DNA from 2 places in the Mycetocola zhujimingii genome. Region 2 is predicted to be linked to the other one. Evidence: predicted binding sites of a transcription regulator. Region 2 holds the regulator's gene; the other holds the start of a gene.
What was found. Region 2 encodes HrcA, which represses chaperone genes, less so after heat shock. Its sites were predicted from a motif close to TTNGCACTCGNNNNNNNCGAGTGCNAA; they were not measured.

Region 1 (7,372 bases), 530 kb from region 2:
ACCGCCCTCGCGTCCGCGGATGAGACGGCGGACGGATCGGCACTGTCGTCGATCTCGAGCTGCATCGAGGACGGAACCTTCACCAGCTGGGTGCAGGAAGCTACTGACAGGGCAACCACGGAGCCGATCCCGAACTCGAGCCTCGAGAAGGTCAAGGGAACGCCGACCGTGCTCGTCAACGACAAGCAGTACACAGGGTCGATCACTGACCCGAAGGAGTTCCAGGCCTTCGTGCTGTCCGTCGCGAGCGAGACCTATGCCGAGAAGTCGTCGACCCCCGCACCGAGCGAGACCCCCGCACCGAGCGAGACTCCCGCACCGAGTGAGACTCCCGCACCGAGCGAGACTCCCGCGAGCTAAATCGTCTCGTCCTGCTTCCTGCTGAGTCGAACCTGCACGCCCATGAGCGGGCCGACGAATCGACGCTGAATTCGGCGAGCAGGGCCGAGCAGGCTCTGAACGACGTACTGCCCGAGCAGCGCTCCCGCGGCAAGAGCGACAGCGACGCTCGCCGCTTCAATCATGCTCAGCAGGCCGTCGATCGAGCCGGCACTGAGCTCGAGGAGCCCCCGGAACAGAATGAGTCCAGGCACAAGGGGTACGAGAGCCGTGACGACGAGGGGCAGGGGTGGGACCCGCACCGCTCTCGATGCGAACGCCGAGAGAACGCCGACAGCGACAGCGGCGAATGCGGCGCTCCAGGCGTCACCGATGTCCCAGGTGTGAGCCGCTGCGAATACCAGGTAGCCGAGGACGCCAAGCACGATGACGGCCCAGATGGCCCTGGCCGGCACCTCGACACCGAGGGCGAAGCCGATGACCACAATGACACTGCCGATCAATTGCGCGCTGATCCCCTCGAGCGTTGGAGCGACGTACGGCTCGATATCGAGCAGGATGCCGAACCGTGACAGCAGCATGTTGGTCCCGGCAACACCGGCAACGAGCCCACCGGTGATGAGCAGCGCCTCGAGAACCCGGGCCGTTCCTGTCACGTAGAAGCCCGAAAGCACGTCCTGCACCGCACCGAACGAGGTGACGCCGGCCAGAAGCATGATGATCGTCGCGACGACGACAAGCGACGAACTCGCGGCGGGGTCGATGACGTGGACCACGGCCGCGACGATCGGGCCGACGGCGCCGCCCGCGAGCGTCTGGTAAAACACTGAGATCCGCGTTCGCGCGAGCACGCTCGTCAGCAGGTCGACGAAGAACGTGGCGATGAACGCTGCGATCACCACGAGGGGGCCACCGCCGAGCAGCAGCGCGGCACCGGCCCCGACGAGGCTCCAGCCGACGCGTCGGACGGCGGTCGGGTAGATGGGCCGCGCCCTGATGATCGCGTCTACGCGTGATCTGGCGTCGGTCACAGCGACAGGGCTGTGGAGCAACTCGCCGATCAGGGTGGAGGTATTGGTCAGGCGGGTGTAGTCGAGTGTGCGGTACCTGACGTTGCGGCTCTTCGAGATCGAGTCACCGGAGTCGGAGTCATCGTACGTCAGCGTAATCACCGTGTGCGTGACATCCGCTTCGCACCCGCGGAGCCCGTAGGCGCGGGTGACGGCCAGCATCGAGGCTGTTGCGTCCTCCGCACTCGCTCCCGAAGCGAAGATGACCTCGCCACACCGGATGGCGAGGTCAAGAATAGATCGGCTGGCGTTTGCTCCGCCGGCGGGCGCGGAAAACGCAGGTGCCATGAAAATCCTCAAAACTTTGTTACTTCAAGGATGCCATGGCCGCGGGCCCGTCGCGTCCCGGTGGCATTCGAAGGAGCCGTGCCCGGCGGCACCGACTCGAGCTGGCTCGAATCGGTCTCCGCGTTCGTTATGATTGACAGGTCCACGCCGCCTTAGCTCAGTTGGCCAGAGCAGCGCACTTGTAATGCGCAGGTCGTCGGTTCGAATCCGACAGGCGGCTCTCTCGATGTTGTCGATTGCACCGGCGATGTTGTCGATTGCATGAGCCGGGGTGCTCCCGGCCTCGCCCGCTGTCAGGAGATGAGGCGCTCCGGTGGAGACACCTTCTCGGTCCGGCCATGTTCCCTCGTGGCTCGCGATCACACTCGCGGCGGCCTGCGGTGCCGGTATGGCCGTGCAGACCCGCATCAATGGTGCGCTCGGCGTCGCGATCGGCGACGGATTTACGGCGGGGACCATCTCGTTCGGCTCCGGCCTGCTGATTCTCCTCGTCGTGATGGCTTGTGTGCCGCGGGGGCGAACCGGACTCAGGATCGTCGCCTCCGACATCAGGAGCGGCAGCGCGCCGATCTGGAGCGTGCTCGGGGGAGTAGCCGGAGCATTCTTCGTGCTGTCGCAGGGGATCACCGGCGCTGTCATCGGTGTTGCCCTGTTCAGCGTCGCACTCGTCGCCGGGCAGACCATCTCCGGCCTTGTCCTCGACCGCGTCGGGTTCGGCCCTCACGGGCGATCCGGGTTCACCTGGCCACGGCTCACGGGGGCGGCGCTCGCGGTCATCGCCGTTACCTGGTCCATGTCCGCGCAACTGTCGAGAGAGTTCCCCCTGTGGATGCTGCTGATGCCGGTCATCGCTGGCTTCGGCAGCGGATGGCAGAGTGCGGTCAACGGGCGCCTGCGCGTGCGGTCGGGGAGCGCGCTGACAGCGACATTCATTAATTTTCTCGTCGGGACGACAGCGTTGCTCGCCGTGACGGTCATCCGTAATTCGCTGGCGGGCTGGCCCACCAGTCTGCCGACGGACCCTGCCCTGTACCTCGGTGGGGTCATCGGCTGCGTTTTCATCGGGGTCAACGCGTTCCTCGTTGCACACACGGGGGTTCTTCTGCTGGGACTCGGCACCGTGGCCGGCCAGCTCTTCGCCTCGATCGCGATCGACGCGATAGCCCCTGGCGATAATCCCCTCGGTGCACCGACGGTGATCGGCGCAGCTCTGGCGCTGGCTGCCGTCGGTATCGCAACGATCAGGGTGCGACCGAGGGCTGCTGGCGTTACGGGAGTCGGCTGAGGAACTCCTCGGCGTCGATGGGTTTGCGGTAGCCGACCTTGGCGCCCTCCGGTATGCCACCGACGTACAACCAGCCGAGCAACTGCTCGTTCTTCTTCAGCTTGTGCATCTTGCGTACGGCTTTCGACCGCGTGTAGTGACCGGTTCGCCAAATCACGCCCCAGCCCGCGTCCGCGAGGAGCAGGCTGAGCGTGTGAGCGACTCCGGATGCCACGGCCTCCTGCTCCCATGCCGGGACCTTGTCGCTCTTCTTCTCGCACACGACTATGGCGAGCAGCAACGGCGCCCGCAGCGGCTTCCGCGATGGTGTGTCGTCGTGCTCGGCCTTCGCGATAGCGGCACCGAGCCTGACCCTGTCGTCTCCGCGCAGCTCAATCAGGCGCCACGGCTTGAGCGCACTGTGGTCGGCGACGCGGGCGGATGCAGCGACGAGCGGGAGCAGCTCGTCGTGCGTCGGCGCAACGTCGGTGACACGGGAATACGACCGCCGGTTCTCGACGGCCGTGAGCAGAGCTGACACGCCTAGTCTTGTGCGGTGAAGTTCAGCGCAATCGAGTTCATGCAGTAACGGTCTCCGGTCGGTGTGCCGAAACCGTCGTCGAACACGTGGCCGAGGTGGGAGTCGCAGTTCGCGCAACGAACCTCGGTCCGCACCATCCCGAGGCTCTTGTCCTCGATGAGCGTGACCGCTTCGGGCCGGACCGATTCGTAAAAGCTCGGCCATCCGCATCCGGAGTCGAACTTCGTCCCGCTTTGGAACAACTCAGCGCCGCACGCACCGCAGGTGTAGACGCCGGCTCGCGACTCGTCGAGCAATTCGCCGGTCCACGGGCGCTCGGTTGCAGCCTCACGAAGGACTGCGTACTGCTCATCGGTGAGCTCCTCACGCCACTGGTCGTTGCTCTTCTGAACCTGGTCGGTCATGGTTTTCTCCTTCGGAAAGTCTTCGTCCTCCATTAAACCCGCCATACGGCTGGGATGTTCCCGTGTGACGGAATGCTGGGCAAAGGCTGAACATCCGGTTCGACCCTTTGCCGTGTGCCATCGCCAAACGCACAACTGCACCGCGTTAGTATTGCGATCGACGCGCGGGCCGGTGCGCGGGAAGGCAGAAGACGAGTGAGCGAGAACGACGTCCCCCTTCCGACGACACTGCCCGGTTCCGTACCGCTCGACCCCTCACTCTCGGAGCGCGACCTCGCCATTCTGGATTTTGAAAACCTGTGGTCGCAGCACGCTGGCCAGAAGGAAGAAGCCATCCGCGAGACGTTTCAGCTTTCGCCCACCCGCTACTATCAGTTGCTGGGCGCGGTGATCGACAACCCGGCGGCGCTGCGGCACGATCCGATGCTTGTGAAGCGTCTCCATCGACTGCGGGACGCGAGGCAGGCGACCCGGCGGGCGCGAGCCAGGGGCGCGAGCCAGAATTAGCCCCGGTGGCCACAGCTCCACCACCACACCGCCTTCGCGGGCCGACCCAGAGGACCACACGAGAACGACATGGCCGAACACTACGCCAAGGACAGGTTCGACGAGATTCCGGACGATCTGAAACGCGTTGGTGCTCACCGTGCACCGCCTAAGCCGGGCCGGGGCTGGGTCATCTTCCTCTGGGCAGCGCTGGCGACCGTTGTCCTCGTCGTCGCGGGAATCCTCGGATTGTTCGTTCTGAGCGACCGGGTCAATTTCACCGACACAACGACCTCCACTGCCGCCCCTGAACCGACTGAGACGCCGGTCGCCGTCGCGACCATCGACCCGGAGGCAATGGTCACGGTACTCAACGGAACGACGACGAAGGGCCTTGCCACCCGGGCGATCGCGCAGCTGAACGAGGCTGGCTGGACGCAGAACATCACCCCGGGCAACGCAAGCGCGACCGACGTGACAACCACCGCCGTCTACTACGAAGATCCTTCGCAGGAAGGCGCTGCCCGTGGGCTTGCCGAAGCGCTCGGTGTTTCCAACATCCAGTTGTCAACGCAGTTCCAGATTCCCGTCGAGGAGGGGGAGGAGCCGGTCTTTCAGCTCACCGTCGTTCTCGGGTCTGACTTCGCCCCGGAAGACTGAGCCGTCGCAGGGTCCGTCGGGCGTGTTTCGTTCGCGTTTCGCGGGAGTTCGCGCCAGGTAACCATCCGCGTGATTTGCAAAAAAACCTGTTGCAAGTTATTGCCCGTTCATTAGTATCTGGAACTGGTCGAACATTTTGCTCCAGGATCCGCGCCTCCATCAGGCGGAGCAGGGGTCAGCACAATGGCCGTACGGCGGCAGACCCCAGCCAGCGCAGGCCTGGGTGGAGGAACACAGCAACTGGGAGTGACAATGGCGAGTGGAACCGTGAAGTGGTTCAACGCTGAAAAGGGCTACGGCTTCATCACCGATGACGGGGAGGGGCAGGACGTATTTGTCCACTACTCCGCGATCGACATGGGGGGCTACAAAGTCCTCGAAGAAGGCCAGAAGGTCGTTTTCGAAGTAGGCACAGGGGCAAAAGGCCCGCAGGCTGAGGCGGTCCGCCCGGTCTGAGCCGGTCGGTCGTCCTCGAAAACACAATGCCGTCCACGGAGTGGGCGGCATTGCTGCGTCCGTGAGCGACGTATTCCGCGACGCAGCACGCTGCCTCAGGCTGCCATGCTTGTCCTTTCCGTACTGGCTTGCACTCGCAGGTGGAGAGTGCCAGAATCGAGTTAGCACTCGCAATCATTGAGTGCTAACTACGTTCATCACGTCCGGGAGGGACGAAAAACCACATGGCAAAAATCATTGCTTTTGACGAGGAAGCCCGCCGCGGCCTCGAGCGCGGCCTGAACATTCTGGCCGACACCGTGAAGGTCACGCTCGGCCCACGCGGTCGCAACGTTGTCCTTGAGAAGAAGTGGGGCGCCCCCACAATCACCAACGATGGTGTATCCATCGCCAAGGAAATCGAACTCGACGACCCGTACGAGAAGATCGGTGCCGAGCTCGTCAAGGAGGTCGCCAAGAAGACTGACGACGTCGCCGGCGACGGAACCACCACCGCCACCGTGCTCGCTCAGGCTCTCGTTCGCGAAGGCCTGCGGAACGTCGCAGCCGGCGCCGACCCGATCTCGCTCAAGCGCGGCATCGAAAAGGCAACCGCTGCTGTCATCGCAGAACTCGTCACCAACGCCAAAGAGGTCGAGTCGAAGGAAGAGATCGCAGCTACTGCTTCCATCTCGGCCGGCGACCCCGAACTCGGCGCCATCATCGCAGAGGCAATCGACAAGGTCGGCAAGGAAGGTGTTGTCACCGTCGAGGAGTCGAACACGTTCGGCACCGAGCTCGAGCTCACCGAGGGAATGCGCTTCGACAAGGGCTTCCTGTCGGCGTACTTCGTCACGGACCCCGACCGCCAGGAAACGGTGTTCGAAGACCCGTACATCCTCATCGCCAACTCGAAGATCTCCAACATCAAGGACCTGCTCCCCGTTGTTGACCAGGTCATCCAGTCGGGCAAGCAGCTCCTCATCATTGCTGAGGACGTCGACGGAGAAGCTCTCGCAACCCTCGTTGTGAACAAGATCCGTGGCATCTTCAAGTCGGTTGCCGTCAAGGCTCCCGGCTTCGGCGACCGCCGCAAGGCACAGCTTCAGGACATCGCCATCCTCACCGGTGGTCAGGTCATCTCTGAAGAGGTCGGCCTCAAGCTCGAGAACGCAACGCTCGACCTCCTCGGTCGCGCACGCAAGGTCGTCATCACCAAGGACGAGACCACCATCGTCGATGGTGCCGGCGACGCCGAGCAGATCGCGGGCCGCGTTGCCCAGATCCGCAAGGAGATCGACAACACCGACAGCGACTACGACCGCGAGAAGCTGCAGGAACGCCTGGCGAAGCTCGCCGGTGGCGTTGCCGTCATCAAGGCCGGAGCCGCGACCGAGGTCGAGCTCAAGGAGCGCAAGCACCGCATCGAAGACGCCGTCCGTAACGCGAAGGCTGCCGTTGAAGAAGGCATCGTCGCCGGTGGTGGTGTTGCCCTTATCCAGGCTGGCAAGACCGCATTCGAGAAGCTCGAACTCACGGGCGACGAGGCAACGGGTGCGAACATCGTTCGCGTTGCCATCGACGCTCCGCTCAAGCAGATCGCCCTCAACGCCGGCCTCGAGCCTGGCGTTGTCGCTGACAAGGTGCGCAACCTGCCCGTCGGACACGGCCTCAACGCCGCGACCGGTGAGTACGTTGACATGCTCGCTGCAGGCATCAACGACCCGGTGAAGGTCACCCGCTCGGCACTGCTCAACGCAGCGTCGATTGCAGGCCTGTTCCTCACCACAGAGGCCGTCGTTGCTGACAAGCCGGAGAAGAACCCGGCTCCCGTCGGCGACCCGACCGGTGGCATGGACTTCTAGTCCGAATAGTTCAACAGCAA
Region 2 (7,372 bases):
TCGCCAGTTCGTCGCGGTCGCCCTTGGCGAGTGCCTGCACGAGAACCAGGCCAGGGGTCGATGGCGAATCCTCCCGGACGGACGAGACGCGCACTCCGACCCGGCCTGCCTCGATCGTCTCGATGACGCCCCAGGCACGCAGTCCCCTGCCGTTGCCGACAAGAAGGTCGTCACCGACCTTCGCCCGACTCACCGTCGTCACGTGCTTCGCCTCTGGACCGGAGAGCTCGATGAGCTCCCCGGCCCGCGTCTCAGAGAGCGCTTCGTTCAGGTACAGGTTGGCCACGCGCTAACCCAGGAACTTATCGCGCAGCTTCGAGAACAGGCCCTGCTGGAAGTGACCCAGCTGGGTGGCCTGCTGCTTGCGCCCGGCCGCGAATGCCTTGATGAGTTCCTTCTCGCGGTGGTCGAGCTTGGTCGGTGTGACGACCTGGATGCCGATGCGCAGGTCACCCCTGCCGTTGCCGCGCAGTTTCGTCACCCCGCGACCCTTGATGGTGAGAACTTCTGAGCTCTGGATTCCGGGCTTGAGCTCGAGGTCGACATCACCGTCGAGCGCGTGGATCGTGGTCTCGACGCCGAGGATGGCATCCGTCATCTGCACATCGAGCGTGCAAAGCAGGTCATCGCCGTTCCGGCTGAAGATCTCGTGGTTGCGGACCTTGATCTCGAGGTACAGGTCGCCGTGGGGTCCACCGGCCTGGCCGATTTCTCCGCTGCCCGGCATCTGCAACCGCAGCCCGGTGTCGACTCCGGCTGGGATGTCGACGGGCACCGTGCGGCGGGCGCGAACCCGGCCCTGGCCCTGGCAGGTGACGCACGGCGAAACGATGATCGTTCCGTAGCCACGGCAGCTTCCGCAGGGGCTCGACGTCATGACGTTGCCGAGGAGGGACCGAACGGCGCGCTGGATCTGGCCGGAGCCGTGGCAGATGTCACAGGTGATCGGAGAGGTTCCCGGCTGGCAGCACGAGCCCTGGCAGGTCTCACACAGCACTGCGGTGTCGACCTCGAGGTCGCGGTGCGTGCCGAAGATGACCTCGTCGAGGTCGATCTCCACGCGCAGCAGCGCGTCCTGGCCCCGTTCGCGGCGGGACTTGGGCCCACGCTGCTGGGTTTGCCCGCCGAAGAAGGTGTCGAAGATGTCGCCGAATCCACCGAAGCCACCGGCCGCTCCCTGGCCGGATCCACCCATGTCGTACTGCTGGCGCTGCTTGGCGTCGCTGAGCACGTCGTAGGCGTGCGTGACCTGCTTGAACCGCTCGGAGGCATCCGCCCCGGGGTTAACGTCTGGGTGCAGTTCTCGTGCGAGCCTGCGGTAAGCCTTTTTGATCTCGTCGGTTGTCGCCTCGCGGGACACTCCGAGTACTTCGTAGTGGTCAGCCACTCATGGCCTTTCGTTGTCTGGGAAGCACATTTGCTCGACGAGCTTCCTGGGTATTTCGCGCCGAGCCGCGCGGAAGTATGACTAGTTCTCGCCGATCTGGCGCGAGAGGTAGCGGGCCACAGCGCGAACGGCGGCAAGGTTGTTCGAATAGTCCATTCTCGTTGGTCCGAGGACCCCGAGCCTGGCAAGTTCGCCAGCAGAGGAACGATAGTTGCTCGTGATGATTGATGTTTCACCGAGACCGAACGACGCGTTCTCACGGCCAATGCTCGCGGAGACACCGTTGGCATCCGTGTCCATCTCGCTGAACAGCCGCAGCAGAACCACCTGCTGCTCCAGCGCCTCGAGCACCGGGTAGATACTCCCGGAGAAATCGTCTTCGGTTCTGGCGAGGTTCGCGGCGCCGGCCATGATCAGCTTATCGTGGCGGTATTCGCCGAACTGGTCAGCCAGCGCCGACGTGATCCGCGCCATCAGTTCCTTGTCGACCTGCGGGCTCGAGTCGACGAGCGAGTCGAGCGTTGACGTCGCCTCCTCGACCCCGAGTCCGACGAGTGACGCGTTCACACGGGTCTTGATGGCCTCGAGCAGCTCCTGTTCGACAGGACCACGGACCTCCACGACCCTCTGCTCGACGCGACCGGTGTCTGTGATCAGCACGGTCAGCAGCCTGTGGTCGCTCAGGGCCACGATCTCGACGTGCCTGACCGTTGCGCGGGCGAACGACGGGTACTGGACGATAGCGACCTGGTTGGTGATCTGCGACAGCAGTCTGACCGTGCGGACGAGCACATCGTCGAGGTCGACCGACTGGCCGAGGAACGCCTCGATCGCCTGCTTCTGAGCGGCGGACAGCGGCCGTCGCTCGACGAGCTGGTCGACGAAAAGCCGGTAGCCCTTGTCTGTGGGGATACGCCCGGACGACGTGTGCGGCGCGCTAATGAGGTCTTCCTCTTCGAGCTGCGCCATGTCGTTGCGAATCGTGGCGGCGCTCACACCGAACGAGTGACGATCGACGATCCCCTTCGAACCGACGGGCTCACGGCTTGCGACGTAATCCTCGACGATGACGCGAAGCACTTCGAGGCTTCGTTCGGAGACCATGTCCGTCTTCTCCTTACTGGTTTCGGGCGTTGATTCGGGGCGCTGATTGTGAACACTGACACGCGGATGCCGCGCACGGAGTTGGGGTTGGCACTCCATACTCCTGAGTGCTAATTCTAGCGCGGAGACACGCCGCGTCGTAATTGCACTCAGCGTTGCCTGTATGGGGCCAACGGCAGTACCTTGGGTACCACAAGGCGCACACCCCCGCGGACGTTCGTCGACGCGGCTGATACCCAGCGTCTCCCTCATCGAAAGGCCATTCCATGACCGACCCCAACACGCCCTCCCAGCCCGATCCGTCGCAAGGACCTGGCCAGGATGGCGGACAGGTGCCACCCAGCTATCAGGGCGGGCCGGTTCCACCGCAGCAGCCGTATGGCGCGCCGCAGCAGGCCCCGTATGGTGCGCCCCAGCAGCCGCCGTATGGTGCTCCGCAGCAGCCATACGGCCAGCAGCAGTACGGGCAGCAGCAGTACGGCCCGACTCCGCTGACCCAGTCCGATGACAAGCTGTGGGCGTCACTGGCTCACTTCGGTGGCGCACTCGGAGCCTTCCTCGGTGCGGGAACCGCCGGCTGGATCGCTCCGCTGGTGATCTACCTGGTCTTCAAGGACCGCGGACCGTTCGCCCGCCAGGAGGCCAAGGAAGCGCTGAACTTCCAGCTCACGGTGACCATCTTCGTCATCGGCCTGTACATCCTCGGCACCCTGCTCACCGTCGTGCTGATCGGGCTGCTGCTGTTCCCGCTCGCGTGGATCGTCGGCGTTGTCGGCATCATCTTCGGCATCATCGGCGGCGTGAAGGTCAATAACGGTGAGGCGTACCGTTACTTCTTCGCAATCCGCATGGTGAAGTAGCAACCACTCGTCAGGCGGTCAACCGCCGAACGACAACATCGGCCAGGAGCCGCCCCCGCAGGGTCAATTCGACTGTCCCAGCGAGGGCGGCTTTGGCGTTAACCAGGTCATCGGCGATCAGTCCCGCCACGGCGACGCGAGCCTCGCTCGGGAGGGACTTGACGGCGATGCCCTCACGGATCCTGGCGCCGAGGAGAACGCGCTCCAGCTCGCGGGCCTCTGGGTCGAGTGTTTCCCGGCCAACAGCCGGCGACACGCCCTCGGCGATCCGGGCAGCGTAAGCCGCCGGATGCTTGACGTTCCACCAGCGCACCCCGCCGACATGGCTGTGTGCGCCGGGCCCGATTCCCCACCAGTCCTGGCTCTGCCAGTAGGCCAGGTTGTGCCGTGAGCGCGATGAAGCCGATGTCGACCAGTTGCTCACCTCGTACCAGGAGAAACCTGCGTCGGCCAGCCGGGAGTCGATCAGCTCATACATATCCGCCTGGAGATCCTCATCTGGCAGGGCAAGGAGTCCTGACCTGATCTGCCTGGCGAGCTTGGTTCCCTGCTCGACGATCAGTGAGTACGCCGAGATGTGATCGGGCTGCGTTGCGAGCGCGGCGTCCACTGACTCGCTCCAGTCATCGATGGTCTCGCCGGGAGTGCCGTAGATCAGGTCGACGCTCACCTGGAGGCCAGCCTCTTTGGCCCAGTCGACGACGAGGGGCACCCGCGCCGGGTCGTGGGTCCGTTCCAGGGTCGCAAGCACTCGCGGCACCGCTGACTGCATGCCGAACGACACGCGAGTGAAGCCCGCGTCAGCGAGCTGGCGCAGGTAGTCGGCATCGACAGAATCCGGGTTCGCTTCGGTCGTGATCTCCGCACCAGGCGCAATGCCGTGGTGGGTGCGAACGGCATCGAGCATCCGCACGAGGTCGGCTGCGGGGAGCAGGGTCGGTGTTCCACCGCCGAAGAAGACAGTGCTCACCTCACGTCGGGCGACTCCCGACCGGTCGAGCACGTCCGCGGCGAACGCGACCTCGGCGGCCGCCTCGTCGGCGTAATCGGATTGTTTGGCGCCGCGAAGCTCCGTCGCCGTGTAGGTGTTGAAGTCGCAGTAGCCACATCGCACGCGACAGAACGGCACGTGGAGGTAGAACGCGAGTGACCGCGAACCAGCGCCGTCAGCGGCGGATGCCGGAAGGCATCCGTCGGGCGGAGCCGGGTCACCGAGTGGAAGTGGTCCGGCCATTATCGTGCCCCGGGTGTGTGACGAATCACCTAGCTGGCCGGGCCTGTCCACAACGGCGAGAGTGCACGGAGGTACGCGGTCGCCAGTCGCTTATGGCGCCGGACCATCAGCGGCCGGAGGATCCGATAACGCAGTGCGAGCGGCCGTTTGAACGAGCGGACCTGGAACCAGACCGAGTCGTCCTCGCGGCGTTCGATGCGGAACGCGTCTTCACCGCTCACGCGCTTGCCACCGACGGTTCCATACGCGAACGCGACGACGTTGGTCTCCTCGACGAGGTAGACAACCCTGATCTGCTCATCGACCGTGAGCGAGCCGATCCTGCCGTGCAACCGCGCGGTGGTGCCCGACGTGACGTATGGCGTTCCGTCCGCAGCGAATCGTTGTTCGGTGGAGACATGGATCGCTTCGAGCGGCGATCCGTCTTCGGCGTAGCGGATTCCGCCGTAGCTCTCACCCGAGCTGGCCTGGACGTCGTCGACGCGAAGACCGGCGCCACGCTGCACAGCCCAGGTCAACAGCGAGGTGGACGCCGCCTCAAACCGTTCAGCTCCACTGCCCAGGCGAATGGATGCCTCGTAGGGCACGAATCCCTCCGGCGGATACTGCATGAGGTCGTGCGCCTGCGTAGCGCCGACCGCGGCATAGTCGACGGGCTGGTCTTGAAAGTTACTCCGGCGCACTTACTTCTTTTCTTTCGCGACCTCGGTGTCACCGCTCAGTGCGGCGATGAACGCTTCCTGAGGCACTTCGACACGACCGACCATCTTCATCCGCTTCTTGCCCTCTTTCTGCTTCTCGAGGAGCTTGCGCTTGCGGCTGATGTCGCCGCCGTAGCACTTGGCGAGAACATCCTTGCGCATGGCCCGCACCGACTCCCTCGCAATGATACGAGCGCCGATTGCGGCCTGGATAGGCACCTCGAACTGCTGGCGAGGGATGAGCTTCTTCAGCCGTTCCGTCATCAGCAGGCCATAGGCGTATGCCTTGTCGCGGTGCACGATGGCGCTGAACGCGTCGACCTGCTCGCCCTGCAGCAGGATGTCGACCTTCACGAGGTCGGCGGTCTGAGAACCGGACGGCTCGTAGTCCAGTGAGGCGTACCCCTGCGTGCGGCTCTTGAGGTGGTCGAAGAAGTCGAACACGATCTCACCGAGCGGCATGGTGTAGCGCAGCTCGACGCGGTCTTCTCCGAAGTACTCCATGCCGAGGAGCGAACCCCGTCGGCCCTGGCACAGTTCCATGATCGTGCCGACGTAGTCCTTCGGCGCGAGGATGCCGACCTTCACCATCGGTTCCTCAACCGACACGATCTTTCCGCTGGGGAATTCGCTCGGGTTGGTGACGGTCACGGTCTTCTTGTCATCCGTTGTGACCTCGTAGGTCACGCTCGGTGCTGTCGCGATGAGGTCGAGGTTGAACTCACGCTCGAGGCGTTCGGTGACGATCTCGAGGTGAAGCAGTCCGAGGAACCCGCAGCGGAAGCCGAAGCCGAGGGCAACGGATGTCTCTGGCTCGTAGTTGAGTGAGGCGTCGGAGAGCTTGAGTTTGTCGAGTGCGTCGCGGAGCACCGGGTAGTCGCTGCCGTCAATCGGGTACAGACCCGAGAAGACCATCGGCTTCGGGTCGGTGTAACCGGGGAGTGCCTCGGTGGACGGCTTGAGCGCTGTCGTGACCGTGTCACCGACCTTGGACTGGCGCACGTCCTTCACACCGGTGATGAGGTAGCCGACCTCGCCGACCCCGAGTCCCTGGGTGGGAACGGGCTCCGGTGAGCTGACGCCGATCTCCAGGAGTTCGTGGACCGCCCGGGTCGACATCATCTGGATGCGCTCGCGGGGGCTCAGGTGCCCGTCGATCATCCGCACGTAGGTGATGACGCCGCGGTAGGTGTCGTAGACGGAGTCGAAGATCATGGCGCGCGTGGGAGCGTTCGGGTCACCGACGGGGTGCGGGATCCTCGCGACGACACGGTCGAGCAGTTCTTCAACGCCGACGCCGGTCTTGCCAGACACCTTGAGTACGTCGTCGGGTGAGCCGCCGATGAGGTTCGCGATTTCCTTGGCGTACTTGTCGGGGTCAGCGGCCGGAAGGTCGATCTTGTTGAGGACCGGGATGATCTCGAGGTCGTTCTCCATCGCGAGGTACAGGTTCGCAAGCGTCTGCGCTTCGATGCCCTGTGCGGCGTCGACGAGGAGAATGGCACCCTCGCACGCGGCGAGAGAACGGGACACCTCGTAGGTGAAGTCGACGTGGCCGGGAGTGTCGATCATGTTGAGCGCGTAGGCCTGGCCGTCGACTTCCCACGGCATCCGCACCGCCTGGCTCTTGATCGTGATGCCACGCTCGCGCTCGATGTCCATGCGGTCCAGGTACTGGGCGCGCATGTCGCGGTCGCTGACCGCGCCGGTGACCGACAGCATCCGGTCTGCCAGCGTCGACTTGCCGTGGTCGATGTGCGCGATGATGCAGAAGTTGCGGATGAACGACGGGTCGGTAGCGGCAGGCTCAAGTGCCTTCGCAGCTTTGGGGCTCACGCGTTCCTCAGTGTCTCGGTGTGGAGTGGACTAACTCCCTATTGTCCCATGCCCCGGCCTCCCGTCGAGCCGCGACCGCGACGAAGCTGCCCGGCCGAGGTGCCGGCCTCTGGCATCGCCCTTGTCGGAGGGTGCAGGATGTGGGAATGGCCGCGACCCCTCCGATTGTCCTCGTGCACGGCATCCGCACGTCCGGAACCATGTGGCGCGCACAGGTTGAGCAGTTGCGCGCATCAGGGTTCGAGGTGTC

Region 1: the regulator HrcA is predicted to act here: its motif matches at 5,670-5,696, upstream of groL (chaperonin GroEL).

The regions. Positions count from the first base shown of each region.
Region 1 covers NZ_CP026949.1:2,252,158-2,259,529, reverse strand. The annotation lists gene C3E77_RS10805 (DsbA family protein) at 1-360, shown strand, start outside; gene C3E77_RS10800 (threonine/serine exporter family protein) at 357-1,697, opposite strand; tRNA gene C3E77_RS10795 (tRNA-Thr) at 1,844-1,917, shown strand; gene C3E77_RS10790 (DMT family transporter) at 2,011-2,982, shown strand; gene C3E77_RS10785 (nitroreductase family protein) at 2,966-3,502, opposite strand; gene msrB (peptide-methionine (R)-S-oxide reductase MsrB) at 3,505-3,906, opposite strand; gene C3E77_RS10775 (DUF3263 domain-containing protein) at 4,135-4,413, shown strand; gene C3E77_RS10770 (LytR C-terminal domain-containing protein) at 4,483-5,052, shown strand; gene C3E77_RS10765 (cold-shock protein) at 5,305-5,508, shown strand; gene groL (chaperonin GroEL) at 5,733-7,352, shown strand.
Region 2 covers NZ_CP026949.1:1,726,443-1,733,814, forward strand. The annotation lists gene C3E77_RS08225 (16S rRNA (uracil(1498)-N(3))-methyltransferase) at 1-286, opposite strand, end outside; gene dnaJ (molecular chaperone DnaJ) at 290-1,387, opposite strand; gene hrcA (heat-inducible transcriptional repressor HrcA) at 1,469-2,491, opposite strand; gene C3E77_RS08240 (DUF4870 domain-containing protein) at 2,758-3,351, shown strand; gene hemW (radical SAM family heme chaperone HemW) at 3,362-4,585, opposite strand; gene C3E77_RS08250 (DUF1990 domain-containing protein) at 4,615-5,268, opposite strand; gene lepA (translation elongation factor 4) at 5,269-7,122, opposite strand; gene C3E77_RS08260 (alpha/beta fold hydrolase) at 7,269-7,372, shown strand, end outside.